DNA from 2 places in the Rhodopseudomonas julia genome. Region 1 is predicted to be linked to the other one. Evidence: riboswitches for the same ligand, from Rfam matches in the RefSeq annotation. Region 1 holds a riboswitch; the other holds the start of a gene.
The links. A riboswitch is a leader RNA that binds a small molecule or an ion and turns the genes downstream of it on or off. The one in region 1 is predicted to bind cobalamin.
Positions count from the first base shown of each region.

Region 2: another riboswitch for cobalamin. It lies ahead of cobU (bifunctional adenosylcobinamide kinase/adenosylcobinamide-phosphate guanylyltransferase); the one in region 1 lies ahead of J2R99_RS03805 (TonB-dependent receptor plug domain-containing protein).

Region 1 covers NZ_JAUSUK010000001.1:807,530-813,437, forward strand. Annotated here, with positions in the region: gene J2R99_RS03795 (DUF2218 domain-containing protein) at 1-877, shown strand, start outside; gene J2R99_RS03800 (acyl-CoA thioesterase) at 971-1,732, opposite strand; cobalamin riboswitch at 2,183-2,381, shown strand; gene J2R99_RS03805 (TonB-dependent receptor plug domain-containing protein) at 2,498-4,459, shown strand; gene J2R99_RS03810 (ABC transporter substrate-binding protein) at 4,459-5,304, shown strand; gene J2R99_RS03815 (FecCD family ABC transporter permease) at 5,301-5,908, shown strand, end outside.
Region 2 covers NZ_JAUSUK010000002.1:1,108,991-1,114,898, reverse strand. Annotated here, with positions in the region: gene cobN (cobaltochelatase subunit CobN) at 1-359, opposite strand, end outside; gene cobW (cobalamin biosynthesis protein CobW) at 361-1,395, opposite strand; gene cobU (bifunctional adenosylcobinamide kinase/adenosylcobinamide-phosphate guanylyltransferase) at 1,392-1,922, opposite strand; cobalamin riboswitch at 2,245-2,456, opposite strand; gene J2R99_RS17755 (hypothetical protein) at 2,455-2,868, opposite strand; tRNA gene J2R99_RS14535 (tRNA-Asn) at 2,959-3,034, shown strand; gene J2R99_RS14530 (AzlC family ABC transporter permease) at 3,498-4,241, shown strand; gene J2R99_RS14525 (AzlD domain-containing protein) at 4,234-4,584, shown strand; gene J2R99_RS14520 (biotin transporter BioY) at 4,611-5,114, opposite strand; gene J2R99_RS14515 (energy-coupling factor transporter transmembrane component T) at 5,141-5,839, opposite strand; gene J2R99_RS14510 (energy-coupling factor ABC transporter ATP-binding protein) at 5,836-5,908, opposite strand, start outside.

The DNA of each region.
Region 1 (5,908 bases):
GGGTCTCTTTTACATGCGCATGGCGCTTGCCGCCCATCTCAAGGAATTCGCCGGCGCGCCGTCGCCCGAAATCGTCTGGGCGGGGGATGGCGACGATATCGAAACGCCGCCGAACTTCCGCCCCGTCAGCGTCCGCAAGATGCACGACATCACCCAGCACATGCGCCGGATCACCTTTGCGGGTGAGGATCTCGAGCGCTTCGCCGATGACGACAATCTGCATCTCGGCCTGATCATCCCACCCGAGGGCGGCAAACTGATCTGGCCGAAAGTCGGGCGAGACGGCCTCCTGCAATGGGACCCGGAAACACCCACACCCGCAATGCGGCGCTACACGGTGCGGCGCTGCAACCCGGCCACAGGCGAAATCGACATCGACTTCGTTCTCCATGACGACGCTGGTCCCGGCACGGCATTCGCCGTGCACGCACAACCCGGAGTGATGGCGGGGCTTGCCGGTCCCTCAGGAGGCAGCATCGTGCGCGGTCGCGATTGGTATCTTCTTGCCGGCGACGAAACGGCGCTTCCTGCCATCAGCCGTTTCCTGGAGATTCTTCCCGCCGACACGCCGGGCCGCGTTTTGATCGAGGTTGCGGGCGCTGAGGACGAGCAGCCGATGGGCGGTGGTGCGATTGAGGTCGAATGGATCCACCGCGGCGCCGACAGGCCGGGCCTTCGCCTGAGCGAGGCCGTCCGTGCCGTCGAATTCCCGCCCGATGCCGCCTCTCCCTATGTCTGGGCGGCTTGCGAGTTCAACGCCTTTAAGGCGATCCGCAACCATCTGCGCACCGAGCGCGGGCTGAAGAAACAGGATCACCTCGTGGTCGCTTATTGGCGGCAGGGTGAGCCAGAGGATACGGCGCCAGGGAACGATTGACGAGCGAGCCAAGCCCGTCCCCAAGCCTGGCCTCCAGCCTCGCCGCTGACAACCTCATCCGACTTGCGGCATCTCCTCAACCCCGAAAAGCGCTCAGGCGATCGCGACCGGGCGGTGGTTCTCGTCGACGGCGACCATCACGAACGTCCCCTTGCCGCACAGCCTGCGGTTCTCCGACAGGAGCGCCTCGGCAACCATGGTCACCTCGACGGTCATCGAGGAGCGCCCCGTCGCCACGATCGCGGGCTGCAGCTCGATCATCTCGCCGGTCGATACCTGATCCATGAAATCGACACGTTGAGAGGACGCCATGACGACGATCTTCCGGCAATGGCGGGTCGCCGCGACAAACGCCGATTTGCCCATCGCGGCGAGCACATGGCCGCCATAGAGGCTGCCGTAATGGCTCGTCTGATCGGGAAAGACGATCTCGGTCGAGCCGCTTTGAGGCGTCGGCATTTCCGGCCCGTCCGACAAGGGGGGCAGCGCCCCGCCATATCGCTCCAGCGTATCGGCGGCCACCATGTTGAAGACGCCACGCGTCGACAAGCGCCGTTCGCCGGACAGCGGCGCTTCGGCGACGAGATCGACTTCAACGCTGAGCGAACGGCGGCCGACGCGAACGACCTTTCCCGTCAGCTCGACGATTTCGCCCACATGCGCCGGGACATGAAAATCGATGCGTTCGCAGGAGGCGGTGACGAAATCGACATGCGCGTAGCGCGAGGCGACGAGAAAGGCGACCTTGTCCATATGCGCAAGGCCGATGCCGCCGAAGAGCGTGCCGTGGTGATTGGCGTCGCCGGGAAAGACGATGTCGATCAGCCTGGTGAAGCCGTTCGCAGGGCGCTCCAACCCATTCTCTTGCCCATTCTCCAGCCCAATCTCCGGCACGTTCATCGCGCTCCCCCCGCGCTCTCAACGCGCAAAGCCTTAGCTGCCATGACCATGTCGAAAACCTCCCGATAGCGCAAAGCACCGCCCCCAGATCGCAAATGCCGGGCCCCGGATCGCGGACGTGCCTGGGCACCTTCCCGGCTCAAGCGCACCGCGAAGCAAGACGTCAAGGCGGACTTTCTTCCGATCACTCGGAAGGAAGCCCGGCTTCGCCGAAAGTCGCTATGAGCCCCCGTGGCCTGGTCCTCTTCTGCGGCCTTTTGCCATTCTCGCCCTGCCTCAATTGAAGCCGCGGGAACCTCGTCCGCAAAGGCGCCGGCTGCCTCCAATCGCCTCTCGCGACTGCGAAAGCGCCTTCCCATCAAGTCCATGCGCCTGCAATTCATCTTGACGACACAGGCGAGATCGTGGTCCGCTCTCTCTGACGGTGCCTCCTTGGAGGCTGAAAAGGGAACGCGGTGCGGGCTATGCTCAAATCCGCGACTGTCCCCGCAACTGTGAGCGGCGAATCGCTCGTCACAATGCCACTGGCCCCGAGGGTACCGGGAAGGCGGCGACGCGATCATGACCCGCAAGTCAGGAGACCTGCCGTCAACCGTGGTCACGCGCGGTCACGTCGGTCGGGGATGTGCCGATGGGATAGACTTCATGAGCACCCGCGCATGAAGCGTCCTCGATCGCGGTGATGTGCCAACCGGCCGTGCGCCGCCTTGAGGTCATCTCGTGTTTTTCTCTCGCCCCTCGCGTGAAGGCGTTCCGCCGCAACGCTTCATTGCCGTTTGCGCCGGCCTTCTTGTCTCCGCCGGAATGTCTCCGGCTGCCGCGCAGGACGATGACGTCGTCGAACTCCCCGAACTGTCCGTCACGGCGAACCTGACGGCGACGCCCCTCACGCAGGTCGGCAGCGCGGTGACGGTCATCACCGGCGAAGAGCTGCAGGCGCAGAATATCCATGACGCCGCGGAGGCGCTGCGCCAGGTGCCGGGCGTTTCAATCAATGCGGCCGGCCCGCGCGGCCAGTTCACGCAGCTCAGAATCCGGGGCTCTGAAGGCAACCAGACCAAGATTTTCGTCGACGGCATCCCCGTCAACGATCCCGCCCGGGGCTCGGAATTCGATTTCGCGCATCTTCTTGCCGACAACATCGAACGCATCGAGGTGCTGCGGGGACCGCAGAGCGCGCTCTACGGCTCCGACGCGATCGGCGGCGTCGTCAACATCATCACCCGCCGCGCCGAACCCGGCACGCATCTGACGGCCCGCCTTGAAGCCGGCTCGCACAAGACGCTGAGCGGCAACGCCACCGTTGGCACGGCGGGCGCCAACTACGATTTTCTCGCCGGCGCCTCCGGCGTGCGCACCGACGGCGTCTCCGTTGCGGACAAACGGCTCGGCAACACGGAAGACGACGGCTACGAAAACGGCACGCTCTTCGCCAAGGGCGGCGTCGACGTCACCGACTGGCTGAACCTTTCAGGCGTTGCACGCTACACGCGCCTGCGCACGGATCTCGATTCGGAAGGCTTCCTGCCCTCCGTCGGCCATACCGGCCCGCTCGATTCCAACCAGGACATGAAGGGCGACCAGCTTTTCACGCGCGCCCAGGCGAAGGTGACGCTCCTCGACGGGCATTGGGAACAGCTCGCCGGCATCTCCTATACCGATCAGAACCGCGATTATCGCGATCTCGATCCGACCACGGTCACGAGCACTTACGAAGGCGAGCGGCTGCAGTTCGATTACCGCTCGACCTTCATGTTCGATACGCCCGCCATCGCCAATGCCGGGCATACGCTCACCCTAGGCGTGGAGCGGGGCGAAGACAGCGCCGTCTCGGACAGTGCCTGGTCCTCCTTCGATCGCTCCATCACCTCGACGGGCTTCATCGGCCAGTATCAGCTGAGCCTGTTTGAGGATCTGTCGCTGACGGCCGGCCTCCGCCACGACCAGAACGACGTCTTCGAAGATGCCACCACCTACCGGCTGACCGGCGCCTACAATTTCCGCCAGACCGGCACCAAGCTGCATGCTTCCTACGGCACCGGCGTAAAGAACCCGACGCTCTTCGAACTCTACGGCTACACCAACACCTATCGTGGCAATCCCGATCTCGAGCCGGAAGAGGCGAAGGGCTTCGACGTCGGCGTCACGCAGGCGTTCTGGGCGAACCGCGCCTCGTTCGATGTCACTTATTTCAATCAGGAGATCTCGAACCTCATCACCGGCTCGGGGCAGACCTCGATCAACCAGCCGGGTGAATCCAAGATCGATGGTGTGGAAGTCGCGCTGACGGTGGAGCCGCTCGACAATGTGACGGTGACCGGCTCCTACACCTATACGGACGGCGAGGACGCGACCGGCAACGACTTGATCCGCCGGCCGCAAAACGTCGCCAGCCTCGTCGTCAACTACGCCTTCCTTCAAGGCCGTGCCAACGTCAACGTCTCGGTCGACTACAACGGCGAGCAGAAGGACTGGGTGTGGACCGACGCCTTCTACATCAACCGCGAGACGATCACTCTCGATCCCTATACCCTCGTCGATGTCGCCGCCTCCTACGACATCACCGACAACACCCAGATCTTCGGCCGGGTCGAAAACCTCCTCGACGAGAAGGCCTATGATCTGTGGGGCTATGACCGGGAAGGCGTCAGCGCCTATGCCGGAGTTCGGCTGACCTTCTGATGCCTGGGCGTTGGCTCACGTATTGTCTGGCAGCCGTTGCGGTCCTCGCCGTCGCCGACGCTCCTCCGGCGCAGGCGAGGCCGCAGCACATCGTCTCGATCAATCTGTGCGCCGACCAGCTTTTGATGCGGCTTGCCGATCCCGATCAGATCGCCTCTCTCAGCTATTTCTCGCGCGATGCCTCCATGTCGAACCTGGCCGAAAAGGCCCGCGCATTTCCGCGCAATCGCGGCCTTGCCGAAGAGGTGATGCGCGACAAGCCCGACATGGTCTTTGCCGGACGCTACACGAAGCGCGTGACTGTCGATCTTTTGAAGCGCATCGGCGTCGACGTCGTGGAACTCGACGTGCCGCGCTCGATCCCCGATGTGGAAGCCCAGATCCGTCGTGTCGGCGCAGCCCTCGGCCAGGATGAGCGGGCGGAAGAGATGGTGCGCGAGATGGAGGCGCGGCTTGCAACCGAAGAGGTGCCGGCCTCCGAGCGCCCATCCGCGATCGTTTACGAACCGAACGGTTATACGGTCGGTTCCGGTTCGCTCATCAACGTGCTGATCTCGCTCGCCGGGCTTGAAAATCTCGCTGCCGAAAAAGGCCTTGAAAGCTACAGCCGGCTGCCGCTCGAAAAGCTCGTGGCCCTGTCTCCCGATGTGCTCGTCGTCGGCGACTATCGCGACGCGCCGGCCGTCGCCAACGAGATCCTGCACCATCCGGTGCTCTCGCGCATGCCGCGGCCGATGGAGATCGTTTCCGTCCCACAGCGTTTGTGGATGTGCGGCGGACCGGACATTTTCAAGGCCGTCGAGGCCTTGCGCCAGGCAGCCGACAAAGCGCGGGAGCTCAAATGAGCGAAATCGCGCTTCAGGCCGAGCGATCGGCGTCCGGCTACCGCAGGCTTCTCGGCGCTCTGTCGCTCACGGTCGCTATCGCCTTCGTCCTGTCGCTTGCGATCGGCTACGGCCCCTTCGATTTCGGCGCCGCGCTCAAGAGCGCACTCTCCGGAAAAGACGATCTCGGCGCCCTCGTTCTCGTCGAAATCCGGCTTCCCCGCGCCCTTCTCGGCCTCTTGGTCGGCTTCGCGCTCGGTCTCGCCGGTGCCGTGATGCAGGCGTTTTTGCGCAATCCGCTCGCCGAACCTGGCATCATCGGCATTTCGGGGGCTGCCGCCTTCGGCGCCGTCGTCATCTTCTATTCGGGGCTTGCGGCCGTCTCCTCGCTGCTTCTGCCCATCGGCGGGATCGTGGCGGCCCTTGCGGCTGGCCTGCTTCTCTTCGCCGTCGCCGGGCGCAACGCCAACACGGCGACGCTCATTCTCGCCGGCATTGCGGTGAACAGCCTCGCCGGCGCCCTCGTCTCGCTCGTTCTCAACCTGTCGCCCAACCCCTTCGCAGCCACGGAAATCATGTTCTGGCTGATGGGCTCGTTCGCCGATCGCAGCCTGACACATGTCGC
Region 2 (5,908 bases), on a different contig from region 1:
CATTTCGTATCACCCGGCATCAGCGCCACTTTGGCGCCGGAGCCACGCGCGATCCGCAGCGTCTCCTCGACGCCATAGCGCCAATAGCCGACACCGCCGAGAAGCCGGACGACGATCAGCTTCGCCTCGGCCAGCACCTTCTCGACATAGAGGTCGACCGAATAGGGATGCGCGAGCGCCATCCAATTGGCGAGCCGCGTCGCCGGAAAATCACCCGGCAGCCGGTTCGCCGCCGCAGCCAAGCCGGCAATCTCCGTATCAGCTGCAGAAAGGATGACGATGTCGCCCGGGCTTTGATCGAGATCGACCGCTTCGGAGGCCGCGTCGAGCCCCCGGCTCTGGCCCTTGAAGATATGCAATTCAGCCTCCGAGGGCCTCCGTGACGGCCGCCCGATCAACATCGGACAGGCCGATCACCACGAGCTTCGGTTCGCCTGACGAATCGCCGTCGCCACGGTCGAACCAGCTCTCCAGCCTCTGACCCACGGCCTGAACGACCAGCGGCACCTTTTTGCCGTCGACCGCGAGACGTCCCTTGATGCGCAGGACGCCGGGCATGGCAAGTGCCTTGGCGATGCGCGCTTCGGCCTCGGCCTTGTCGGGTGCGGTGACGGCGATGCTGAAGGAATCGAAATCGTCGTGCTCGTGCTCCTCGCCTTCCATCTCATGGTGCGAAAGCCGCGTCTCGCTATCGTCCTCCGCCCCGGCTCCGACGCCCAGAAGCACTTCAGGCGGCACGATGCCATGTATGGCGCGAATGAGCGACGCGGCCACGCGCTTGTCCTCTCCGACGCGCTTTTCCACGCGCATCATGCCCTCTTCATCGACGAGATCGCTCTTCGACAGGATGATGAGATCGGCACAGCGCAGCTGATCCTCGAACAATTCCTCGATCGGATCGTCATGATCGAGCGACTGGTCGGCTTCACGTTGCGCGACGAGCTTCGCTTCATCGCTCGCCATACGCCCGGCCGCGACGGCCTCGGCATCGACGACGGTCACCACCCCGTCGACGGTCACCCGGTCGCGGACAGCAGGCCAGGCGAAGGCTTTGACGAGCGGCTGCGGCAAAGCGAGACCCGAGGTTTCGATGACGATGTGGTCCGGCGCCTGTCCGCGAGCGAGGAGGCCTTCCATCGCGGGCAAGAAGTCATCGGCCACCGTGCAGCAGATGCAGCCGTTGGAAAGTTCGACGATGTCCTCCTCGCCGCAGGCGGGACTGCCGCAATCGGAGAGAATGCCTCCGTCGAAGCCCGTATCTCCGAACTCGTTGACGATGAGCGCGATCTTTCTGCCGTTCGCGTTCTCGAGGATATGGCGGATGATCGTCGTCTTTCCGGCTCCGAGAAAGCCGGTGATGATCGTCGCGGGGATGCGTTCCGAAGTGTTTGTCATGAAGGAAGCTGTCCTTTCAGTGCCAGAGGCAGACCGGCCGCCATGAAGACGACAAGCTCAGCCGAGCGGGCGATTTCCTGGTTGAGACGGCCTTGCGCATCGCGAAAGCGACGAGCAAGGGCGTTATCGGGTACGATGCCGAGGCCGACCTCGTTGGAAACGAAGATGACGGGCCCTTTCGCTGAGGAGAGGGCTGCACAAAGCTCACGCGTGCGCGCCGCGAGGTCCTCTTCGGCAAACAAGATGTTGGAGAGCCAGAGTGTCAGGCAGTCGACGAGCAGCGCGTGCTCCGGCGCGGCCTCCCTGGCGATGACTGCCGCAAGCGCGATCGGCTCTTCGACCGTGCGCCATGCCGGCCCGCGTCGCGCCTGATGCGCGGCGATGCGCTCACGCATCTCCGCGTCGTTCTGCGAAGGAGGACAGGTCGCCACATAGACGGGGGTGAGCCCGCTTTCCTCCACGAGACGTTCCGCGTAGGCGCTTTTTCCCGAGCGGGCGCCCCCCAAAACGAGTGCCGTCGTCATCATGAGGATTCCAGGGACAAGGCATGCAATTCAAGCGGCCGGCTGCTCGCCGTCGTGCCGGTTGGCATGAGGGCCGCCTGCCCCGCGGCTACACCTTGAATGGGAAGAAACATATCTGCCTCAGCGGCAGTGCGGCGAGGAAGAGCTTCCTGAAAGGTCAGGCGCAGGGCACCGCACGAGCATGCCCGCGAAACCAAACTCGACGCTCGCGCGATGTTCGCCCGAGGTCGATGCAGCGCTCCCGGCACCCGTCCTGGCTAGAATTGCCGAGGGAAATTTTCCCGAACCTTGCATGCTATCCCCTTTACCGTCCCTCCGACGGCGTTCGAGTTGCCCTGGTCCGGCAGGTCTCCTGGCTTGCGGGTCTCAGCCCCTTCTGCGCCTTCCCGTTGCCGGTGGCTTGTGCAGGGGGCTCGCCGCGTACAGTTGCGGGGGCAGCTGCGGATGAGGGACCCCGATCTGGGTCGTCCCTGTCGCATTCCCTTTTGATCCCCTGGTGCTGTGCACCTTTCGGGAACCGGAACCATTTCAAAGACTAAACGGAATCGGAAGACTGCCGCAAGCGCGATTCCGTCGACCGCTCCGTTTCGCTCGCGCGTGTCTCATCCGGCGAAACGAAGGGCGTTTCCGAATCGATTTTACCCGCGACAGCCGCTTTGCCATTACCCGCAGGCGCGGCGACGTCGAATCGCCGCGCCACACTAGGATAGTGCGTATAGATCCACACAGTGAACCGTCGCCGCCAACGCCGCACCGCGGGAATGTCGATCGACAACACGATCAGGCCGAGGGGCAGCATCCACACGCCGAGCACAGGCAGGAACGCGAAAAAACCGCCGAGAATCAGCAAAATCCCGATACCAACACGCAAAAGCGGGCTGTGCGGCAGAGGCATCTGCCGGCCAAAAAGATGGAGGCGCGAGCGCCGCCTGCTGTCGTTATTCACCACTTCGGCTTCCTGCCTGTTTTGCATGCGTCAAAAATGGGCTGCGAAAGGATGCTTGCAATGCCCGATGAGTTTGGTATATCGCGCCCCAATTCCCCGGTAGCTCAGTTGGTAGAGCAAGCGGCTGTTAACCGCTGGGTCGCTGGTTCGAGTCCGGCCCGGGGAGCCACCTTCCTTCTCTTCTCATCCCACGATATCGTCGAAACCGTGTCCGCACGGTGAGCGCCAGAAACCATGTGCGCCAGGATCTGCCCGCCTTGGGCAGTGCGGCCAGGCCACACGAAGCTCGGTCCCGTCTTCATCGACACAAAAAACCTGAAACGATCGCCTTTCGTCCTCAATGGCGAGAGTCCAATGCGATTCGCGGTGCGCACAAACCCCGCATGGTGTGATCTGAGCACCCAAGCCTCATTTAAGAAGAGCCTCTCGATCGCATAGAGATTCGTGACGCCGGCCCACGCGCAGTCAAAACCGCAGAACAAGAAAACACGGCTCATGTAGTCGCACGCACAGACGCGTGAATACTTTCCGAAATGAAGTTTATTCATATCGATTAGTTTTTCTGGACACAATAATTGAGCTGGAATAAAGGGGTATCCAATATTCTACATTGAGATACATCCCCCGATGCGATGACAGACTCCCCAGACCTCTCCAGCGACGAAGAGACGTCCGCAGCACACGTTTTCCGCATTGCCGCCGGCGACGCTCTCGTCGTGATTCTCACTTTCCTCGTGATGTTCATGGGCGTCGGCCAGCTTAGCGCCGAAGCCGGTCTCAACGCCGTGCAGACAGCGTTGATGACCAGCCTGACGGTCGCCGCGCCCGCTCAGGCTGCCGCCATGCAGATCCTGACGAGCGAAGGCGCAACCGCCGCCGCATGGGCCGCAGCTGTCGTCGCCGTCATCATCGTCAATCTGCGCTTCATCGTCATGGTCGCCTCGGTCCTGGCGCGCTTGCCGGAGACGACATTCTGGCGCGCCCTGGGCGGTGTCGGCCTGATTTCGGCGAGTTCCTTCGCCGTCATCCTCCCCCGCCTCATGGAGGAGCCGCCGCCACGACCGATTCTTTATTGCGGCATGGTCGGAGGCATGTGCTCGCTCTCCGCCGTCATAGGCGCCGTGGCTGGCCACCAGCTCGCAGCCTCCGTGCCAGTTATCGTTGGCGCCACCTTGGGAGCGATGATCCCAATCTATTTCGCCACGCTGATCGCCCGCCAAAAGAAGCTGCGACCATTGATGGTGAACGCCCTCTTCGGCGCACTTCTCGTGCCGGTCGGTGTGCCCTTCATGGGCGCATCCGCGCTTCTCGTCCTGCCCCTCGTCGTGGCAGGCCTCAGCATGCTGGTCGATCAAGGAAAACAAAAGAATGCCTGACGCTCTCTCTCACTGGCAGCTTTGGGCGGTTGCGGTCGGCGCCGGCCTTGGAACGCTGCTGTTGCGACTCGTACCGCTGTTTGCGCGCGAGGCGATCGGAGGTGAACGCATCCGCGAATTCTTCGACCGGGCAGGTTACGGCATTCTGGGCGGTATCGTCGCGACATCGGCGTTGCGCTCAGGCCAGGGCCTGTTTCACGATGCGCCGCTCCTCGGGTCCGCGGTCGCGATCATCTGCGTCGTCATCGCCTTCACGATCGCCGTGTGGAAGGGTGGTACCATCGTGCCGACCCTTATCGGCCTTGCGGGCTTCGTGGCGGCCGGCCTCCTCTATCTCGGCTGACCGCCCCGTTAGCGGAAACGCGCTATCTATGCCGTCCGCTGAATGATCGGATAAGAGCGCTTTACGGAAACCGCGATGATGGCGGCGAGACCGGCCTTGACCAGATCTCCCGGGATAAACGCTGCCGATGCGATCGCGGTCTTCGTCAGCGGCAGGCCGACATTGATCGCGGTCCACGGGATACCGATAGCATAAAGCACCACGATGCCGCCGAGCGCGCAGAAGACGAACGACGTGACGACATTAAGCCGGTTCCAGCCCCATTCGTGCAAAAGTCCGACGGCGAAGGCGGCCGCGACCCAACCGAAAAGGTAGCCGGCGGTCGGGCCGAAGAAGACGCCAAGACCGCCGCGACCGGCGGCAAGGAGCGGCAGTCCGACGGCGACGAGCGCGAGGAAGAGTAGAATCGACAGCGCGCCCCGGCGCGCCCCCAGGATGGCTCCAGCCAGCATCGGTCCCATCGACTGAGCGGTGATGGGCACGCCGATCAGCGGCAGCATCACCGGCGGGAAAATCCCAAGCGCAGCCATGAAAGCGGCGAAAAGGGCGATGTAGACTATGTCTTTAGTTGTGGTTCCGCGTCGTTGCATGACATCCTCGCATTGGACGTATTCGGCTCGAGAACGAAGCGCGGCGGCAGCTCGCCTTCGTCGCCAGAGTGATCACTGTAGGGCGAGCGCGCATCGATCGCATCGGCAACATCGCTCGCCATTCGAAGGGTCCGGACAATAAGCGGCAAGGCGAGCGCGACGGGATTGGCCCCAAGCCCCCTCGCCCGCTGCGCGTCACGGATATCGTTCGCCTGTTGCGCGATGACCGGAATGAACCGGAGCGCCAGAGAAAAGGCGAGACCGACCTTGGCGGGATTGACGCCGAAGCGCCGAAGCGGCGTGAGCGCCCTTTCAACAGCCGCTATCAGTGCGTCCGTGCGTGTCGTCAGCGTCACAAACGCAGCCAGAAGGATGAGCGTCGAGATCCGCAGGACGACGAGTCCCGCAATTTCCCATGACTGCCAGAAGCCTTGGACGACAAAGAGAAGCACCAACAGCCACAACAGCGGGCGCAATTGCTGGAATGCCTTCTGCTGCGAAATGCCTGCAAGCCAGTAAAGGATCAGGGTCCCGAGGAACGCTCCGGCGAGAACCGGAAGACTGCCGACGAGGACCAGCCCTGTGCCCGCGGCCGCCAGAACCAGGAGCTTTGCCGCAGCCGGCAGCGCATGCAGGAATGAGGATATCTCGCCGCGGGATTTCATTGCATACGCTCCACATAGCGCGCGAGCGCCGAATTCGGCGCGTCGTCGGCAATCACCCTGCCCTGGTCG